DNA from 2 places in the Streptomyces sp. NBC_01294 genome. Region 2 is predicted to be linked to the other one. Evidence: riboswitches for the same ligand, from Rfam matches in the RefSeq annotation. Region 2 holds a riboswitch; the other holds the start of a gene.
The links. A riboswitch is a leader RNA that binds a small molecule or an ion and turns the genes downstream of it on or off. The one in region 2 is predicted to bind glycine.

Region 1: it holds a riboswitch for glycine, as region 2 does, so the genes downstream of both, gcvP (aminomethyl-transferring glycine dehydrogenase) here and gcvT (glycine cleavage system aminomethyltransferase GcvT) in region 2, are expected to answer to the same signal.

The regions. Positions count from the first base shown of each region.
Region 1 is NZ_CP108423.1:6,832,261-6,835,659, reverse strand. Features, by position in the region: gene gcvP (aminomethyl-transferring glycine dehydrogenase) at 1-1,390, opposite strand, end outside; glycine riboswitch at 1,587-1,685, opposite strand; gene OG534_RS30910 (PRC-barrel domain-containing protein) at 1,798-2,163, shown strand; gene OG534_RS30905 (DNA polymerase IV) at 2,253-3,399, opposite strand, start outside.
Region 2 is NZ_CP108423.1:2,496,400-2,499,798, forward strand. Features, by position in the region: gene OG534_RS10975 (enhanced serine sensitivity protein SseB) at 1-716, opposite strand, end outside; gene OG534_RS10980 (AAA family ATPase) at 1,037-1,693, opposite strand; glycine riboswitch at 1,900-2,003, shown strand; gene gcvT (glycine cleavage system aminomethyltransferase GcvT) at 2,175-3,290, shown strand; gene gcvH (glycine cleavage system protein GcvH) at 3,392-3,399, shown strand, end outside.

The DNA.
Region 1 (3,399 bases), 4.3 Mb from region 2:
GCGTGTCGGCGGTGGTCGCGTCGAGCGCCTCGATGTCGGCGGTGACCCCGAAGGCGGCCCAGACGGCCTCGACGTCGGCGCGCAGGGTGGTCTCGTCACAGGCGACGGAGACGAGGTCGGCGTCGACCTGGTACAGGTTGACCCCGCCCTCACGGGCGGCGGCGACGACCTCGGCGGCACGGCCCGCAACGCGGGCGGTGATCGTGTCGAAGTAGGAGCCGTGCACGATCTCGACCCCGCCGGCCTGCAGACCGGCGGCGAGCAGGCCCGCGTAGCGGTGGGTCCGGCGGGCGATCGTCCGCAGGCCGTCCGGGCCGTGGTAGACGGCGTACATGCCGGCCATGACGGCGAGCAGCACCTGCGCGGTACAGATGTTGCTGGTGGCCTTCTCACGGCGGATGTGCTGCTCACGGGTCTGCAGCGCCAGGCGGTACGCCCTGTTGCCGTCCGCGTCCACCGAGACGCCCACGAGGCGGCCGGGCAGCGAGCGGGCGTGCTTGTCCTGGACGGCCATGTAGCCGGCGTGCGGTCCGCCGAAGCCCATCGGGACACCGAAGCGCTGGGTGGTGCCGACGGCGATGTCCGCGCCCAGCGCGCCCGGGGAGGTCAGCAGGGTCAGCGCGAGCAGGTCCGCGGAGACGGCGACGATCGCGCCGAGCCCGTGCGCCTGGTCGATGACCGGCTTGATGTCCCGCACGGCACCGGAGGCGCCGGGGTACTGGACCAGGACACCGTAGATGCCGCGCTCGGCGATCTCGGCGGGGATGCCGTCGGACAGGTCGGCGACGACGATCTCGATGCCGATCGGCTCGGCACGGGTCTCGATGACCGCGATGGTCTGCGGCAGCGCGTCGGCGTCCACGAGGAAGACGTTCCCCTTGGCCTTGCCCACGCGGCGGGCCAGCGTCATGGCCTCGGCGGCCGCGGTGCCCTCGTCCAGCAGCGAGGCGCCCGAGGTCGGCAGCCCGGTGAGGTCGGCGACGACGGTCTGGAAGTTCAGGAGGGCCTCGAGGCGGCCCTGCGAGATCTCCGGCTGGTAGGGCGTGTACGCCGTGTACCAGGCCGGGTTCTCCATGACGTTGCGCAGGATGACCGGCGGGGTGAAGGTCCCGTAGTAGCCGAGACCGATCATGGAGGAGAGGACCTGGTTGCGGTCGGCGAGCGAGCGAAGCTCGGCGAGCACCTCGGCCTCGGTACGCGCCTCGGGCAGGTTCAGCGCCTCGGCGGTCTTGATCACATCCGGGACCGCGGCGGCGGTCAGCTCGTCCAGGGAGCCGTAGCCCACCTGGGCGAGCATCTTCGCCTGCGCCTCGGCATCAGGGCCGATGTGGCGCTGTTCGAAGGGGATGCCTCGCTCCAGCTGGGAGAGCGGAATGCGGTTGGCGGTCATGTACGGAGGCCTCCTGGTCGTATGACCTGCGAGGGGCACCACGGCGCGGGCACCCGGACGGCCTCCCCCTCTGTCATCTCAACCTGAGAGTTTCACCGGAGTCAGGGGGGTCGCCCGAGAGCTCCGGCTTTCACCGTCGGTGAGGAGGGGAACCGGCACTGCGCGCCCGGTACCCGCCCCTGCTTTCCAGAGTGGCCTCGTCCGTGCGGTACGTATGCCTGAGAGATTCCGGGGAGGATTTGCTCCTTCGGCGCCTCCGTCTCGTTCACTCGGAGGACTCTCCCGCACAGGGTCGACAGCCGTCACCCAGCCTACCAGCGAGGATCCGGACCCTCCCCGAGTGGCCTCCACTGCGGATATGCACTTCTGTAGTCATTACGGAGGAGTTGCGACCATTTGGAGGGACCGTGCAGACCGACATCGATCCGCGCAGCCTGATCGGCCGCAAGGCGTTCGACCGCAACGGCACCAAGATCGGCACCATCGACGAGGTCTACCTCGACGATGCCACGGGCGTCCCGGAATGGGCGGCCGTCCGCACGGGCATGTTCAGCCGGGACGCCTTCGTCCCGCTGGAGCCGAGCGAGATGGTGGGCGACACCCTGCGGGTGCCCTTCGACCGCTCCCTCATCAGGGACGCCCCGGACTTCGGCGTCGGCCGCCACCTCTCCCCCGAACAGGAGCTGCAGCTTTACCACCACTACGGCCTGGACACGACCCTCCCGAGCGAGTTCCACAGCGACTTCGGCCGGCTGGCGGGCGACGAGGGCTGAGCGGGCGGGCTGCGGAGGGCCGGGGCTGCGGGACCGTCGGGGTCCCGGGGCCCGGGCTCGCGGAATCCCCGGGTCCCGGGCCTCGCGGATCATTCCGGACCCGCGGCCCCCGGCTCCGCGGCCCCCGGACCCGCGTCCCCCACCAGCGGCAGCGGATCGGACGGCTCCAGCTCGGGGTCGTCCACCAGGAAGGTCCGCACCCGGCCGGGCTCCGATCCGGGCTGCTCGAACCGTACGGTCACCCTCCCGACCCCGCTGCCCTGCACCCACCCGGGCCCGTACACCGCGTGCCGTACGTCGCTCCCGGCGGCCCACCGCCGCTCCGGAGCCGGCTCGGGCCCCCCGGCCGGCTCCGCACCCCTCAGGGCCCCTGCGGCCCCGTCGGAGACTTCCGGCTCGGCCGCCCTGGCCACCCCTGCAGACCCGGCCTCCCCGACCACCCCAGCCGCCCCACCTCCACCGCTGTCACCTCCCGCACCTGCCACTGCACCTGCCACTGCAGCTGCCTCCTCCGCCTCGGCGGCGAGCACCTGTGCGAAGAGATCCTCCTGCGTGTAGTCCGCCAGCCCGGTCACCCCCACTCCCAGCAGTCGCACGCCGCCGGTGGTGTCCACGCCTTCCAGCAGCCTCGCGGCCGCCTCCCGCACCACTCCGGGGTCGTCCGTGGGCCCGCGCAGCGTCTCGGACCGCGTCAGCGTGGAGAAGTCGTACCGGCGCACCTTGAGCACGATCGTGCGCCCCGAGTGCCCCGACCCCTTGAGCCGCTGCACACAGCGGTCGGCGAGCCGCTGCACCTCGTTCCGGATCCGTACGCGGTCGTGCAGGTCCACGTCGAAGGTGTCCTCGACCGACACCGACTTCGCGTCCCGCTCCGCGACCACCGGCCGGTCGTCGAGCCCCAGCGCCATCCGGTACAGGCCCGTACCGTGCGCGCGGCCGACCATCCGGACCAGCTCGTCCTCCCCGGCCTCCACCAGCTCGCCCACCGTGGTGATCCCGGCGCGGCGCAGGTGCTCGCCGGTGGCCGGCCCCACCCCGGGCAGCGTCCGTACCGACATCGGCGCGAGCAGCTCCCGCTCCGTCCCCGGCTCGATCAGCAGCAGCCCGGCCGGTTTGGCCTCCTCGGAGGCCACCTTGGCCAGCATCTTCGACCCGGCCAGTCCGACCGAGCCGCTGAGCCCGGTGGCGGCCCTGATGTCCGCCCGCAGCCGCTCCCCCGTGGCCCGCGCGGCCGGC
Region 2 (3,399 bases):
CGTACGCGCTCACGAATCCAGTCCGTGACCGGGTCCTGGGCGGCGTCCAGGAGGATCAACTGCACGGGCCACGGCGGCGGAACACGCGTCAGGGCCCGCCCGAGGGCGTCCATCGGGGCGCCCTGCATCTCGGGTTCCCATCCCAGCAGGCGGACACCGATGAAGAGCTCCGGCGCCCCGCCCTCGATGCTGGCGAGGCAGCGGTGCGCGGCGGCGACCACGCCGGTGGCGCGGAACTCCTCGGCGGCGGCGGCCAGGAAGTCCACCGGGTCTTCCTGCCAGTCGGGCTCGTAGAGCCGGACGCGGCCGCCGGTGGAGGTGCCGTCGAGCGGGGTCCGGCCGGTGCGGCAGAGCTCCGCCACGGCGGGCGGGGGGAGCGGGACGCCGACGGCGCCCTCGGGATTGAGCGCGATGCCGAGCTGCGGGGGCAGGCCGCGGGCGAACTGGACGGCGGGAGCCACCGCGAAGTCCATGCCGGGGCCGACGCAGGCGAGGAACTGGTCCTCGGAGCTGTAGACGGGGACGTACGCCGCCCCGCCGATGTCCATCGTGGGCAGGTCGAGGCCGGGCGACGCGGGGCCGCCACCGCCGGGCAGGGGCACCCACACCTGGCTGCGCCCGAGCACCTCCAGGATCCGGGCCCCGGCGTCCGGCTGCCCGAGCGCCGCCCCCAGCACCTGCTCCAGCTCGTTCTCCGGCCAGCCGCTGCCCTGCATCTGCCCTGCCTCTGTGTGATCCCGCGCGTGTCGCCCCGCAGGTTACCGGCCCCGCCGCGCCGCCGCTGCCGGGGCTCCACCCGGAACCCGCGCCTCAATCGCCGGCGGGGCTGGATGTGACCCGCCGGGCGCGCCGCCACTGCCGGGGCTCCGCCCCGGACCCGCGCCTCAATCGCCGGCGGGGCTGGAGTGGGCCGGCCCATGCCTGGAAGGGCGCGCGGGCAATTTCAGCCCCTCCGGCGTTTGAGGAGCGGGGGTCCGGGGGCAGCGCCCCCGGCAACGGCGCCGCACCCGGCGGGCCCCGGTCAGGCCGGTGGCAGTCAGTCGTGGAAGCCGATGCGGGTCACGGCGGCAGCCGAGCGGCGGTCCAGGAGGGTCGCCGAGGCGCAGCCCGCGGGCGGACGCCCCGCCTCGGCGTTGCGCAGCAGACGGCCCACGGCGTGCCGGTGGCGGGCGAAGGCGTACGCCGACACCCGGCGCCCCCGCGCGGCCTGGCCGGACAGGGCCTCCTCGGGACTGCTGTCCAGGAGCAGCAGGTGCAGCGCGCGGCCCCGCCTCCGCGCGGCCACCGCGAGCATGCTTCGCACCCAGGTCTGGGTGCCGCAGTCGTGCACGACCACGGAGGCCCCGGAGCGCAGCAGCCGCCACAGCCCCCAGTAGTGCGCGGCGCGCACCAGCGGCCGGTACACCGCGTACGGCAGCGCCCCCGGCATCCGGCGCTCCCAGCACTCGCGGGTGTCCTGGGAGTCGACGGCCCCGCCCTCGGGCGCCGCGCGCTTGATCAGCGTGCTCTTGCCGCCGCCGGGCAGGCCGGACACCACGACGATGTCGCCCTCCGCGAAGCCGAGCCCCTGCGGGCCGCACACCGCCGGTCCGCGCAGGTCGCGTACGGGGCCGAGGCCCGCGTCAGCCGCACCCTTGCGCCGGCGCGCGCCGCGCTGGGCCGGCACCGCGTCCACGGTTCCCGTCGTCGTCACCACTCCGAATCTCCGCACAGTGTTCGCCTCCCCCGAATCGGGTCCGAAGGACCCTTGCCCACTGAGTGTAAAGAGACGGTAATCCGGCAGGCCCGGTTCCGGTCCGACCCTTCGGAGGGCCGTACGAACTTTCGGACCCCCACGCCCGATCACGGACATGGCGTGCAATGATGTGCGCCATCTGGACCAACTGCATACCGGCCGCTTGAATCCGCGCGGGAGAGTCCCGGCACGCCGCAAGGCCGTGCGCGGGCGCCGAAGGAGCAAGAACCTCCCTTGAATCTCTCAGGCCCCGTACCGCGTGGATGAGGCAGATCTGAAAAGCGAGCTGCGCGACAGCTCCACCCAAGGTGCAAACCGGGGATACCGGCGATCGGACGATCGGCGGAACTCTCGGCGAACCTCTCAGGTTCCGATGACAGATGGGGAGGAACGTCCTCGTCATGTCATGTCGATGCCCTGGGACCCGGGAGCCACACCCATGAGCACTGCCCCCCGTCTGACCGCCCTCGATGCGCTGCACCGCTCGCTCGGTGCGACCATGACCGACTTCGCGGGCTGGGACATGCCGCTGCGGTACGCGAGCGAGCGCGACGAGCACAACGCCGTACGCACCAGGGCCGGTCTCTTCGACCTGTCCCACATGGGCGAGATCACCCTGACCGGCCCCGAGGCCGTCAAGGCCCTGGACTACGCGCTGGTCGGCAACATCTCCACCGTCGGAGTCGGCCGCGCCCGCTACACCCACATCTGTCAGGAGGACGGCGGGATCGTCGACGACCTGATCGTCTACCGCCTCGGCGAGACCGAGTACATGGTCGTCGCCAACGCCTCCAACGCCCAGGTCGTCCTCGACGCCCTGACCGAGCGTGCCGCCGGCTTCGACACCGAGGTCCGCGACGACCGCGACGCGTACGCGCTGCTCGCGGTGCAGGGCCCGGAGTCCCCCGGCATCCTGGCGTCCCTCACCGACGCCGACCTGGACGGCCTCAAGTACTACGCCGGCCTGCCGGGCACCGTCGCGGGCGTGCCCGCGCTGATCGCGCGTACGGGCTACACCGGCGAGGACGGCTTCGAGCTGTTCGTCGCCCCCGAACACGCCGTGGAGCTGTGGCAGGCGCTGACCAAGGCGGGCGAGGGCGTCGGCCTGGTCCCGGCCGGCCTGTCCTGCCGCGACACCCTGCGCCTGGAAGCGGGCATGCCGCTGTACGGGCACGAGCTGACCACCTCCCTGACCCCCTTCGACGCGGGGCTGGGCCGGGTCGTGAAGTTCGAGAAGGAGGGGGACTTCGTCGGCCGCGCCGCACTGGAGTCCGCCGCCGAGCGCGCCGCCACGAACCCGCCGCGCAAGCTGGTCGGTCTGATCGCCGAGGGCCGCCGCGTCCCGCGCGCCGGCTTCCCGGTCGTCGCCGACGGCAAGGTGATCGGCGAGGTCACCTCGGGCGCCCCCTCCCCGACGCTGGGCAAGCCGCTGGCGATGGCGTACGTGGACGCGGCGCACGCCGCGCCCGGCACCTCCGGCGTCGGCGTCGACATTCGCGGTACGCATGAGCCGTACGAGGTCGTGGCGCTGCCGTTCTACAAGCGGCAGAAGTAGTTCCACTCACCGCGTCAGCCGTACGGGTACCCGTACGGCGCCGTCTCAGTACCCAAGACCACAGTTCGTATCCACTCCCCCGCATCCAGGAGAATCAGGTCATGAGCAA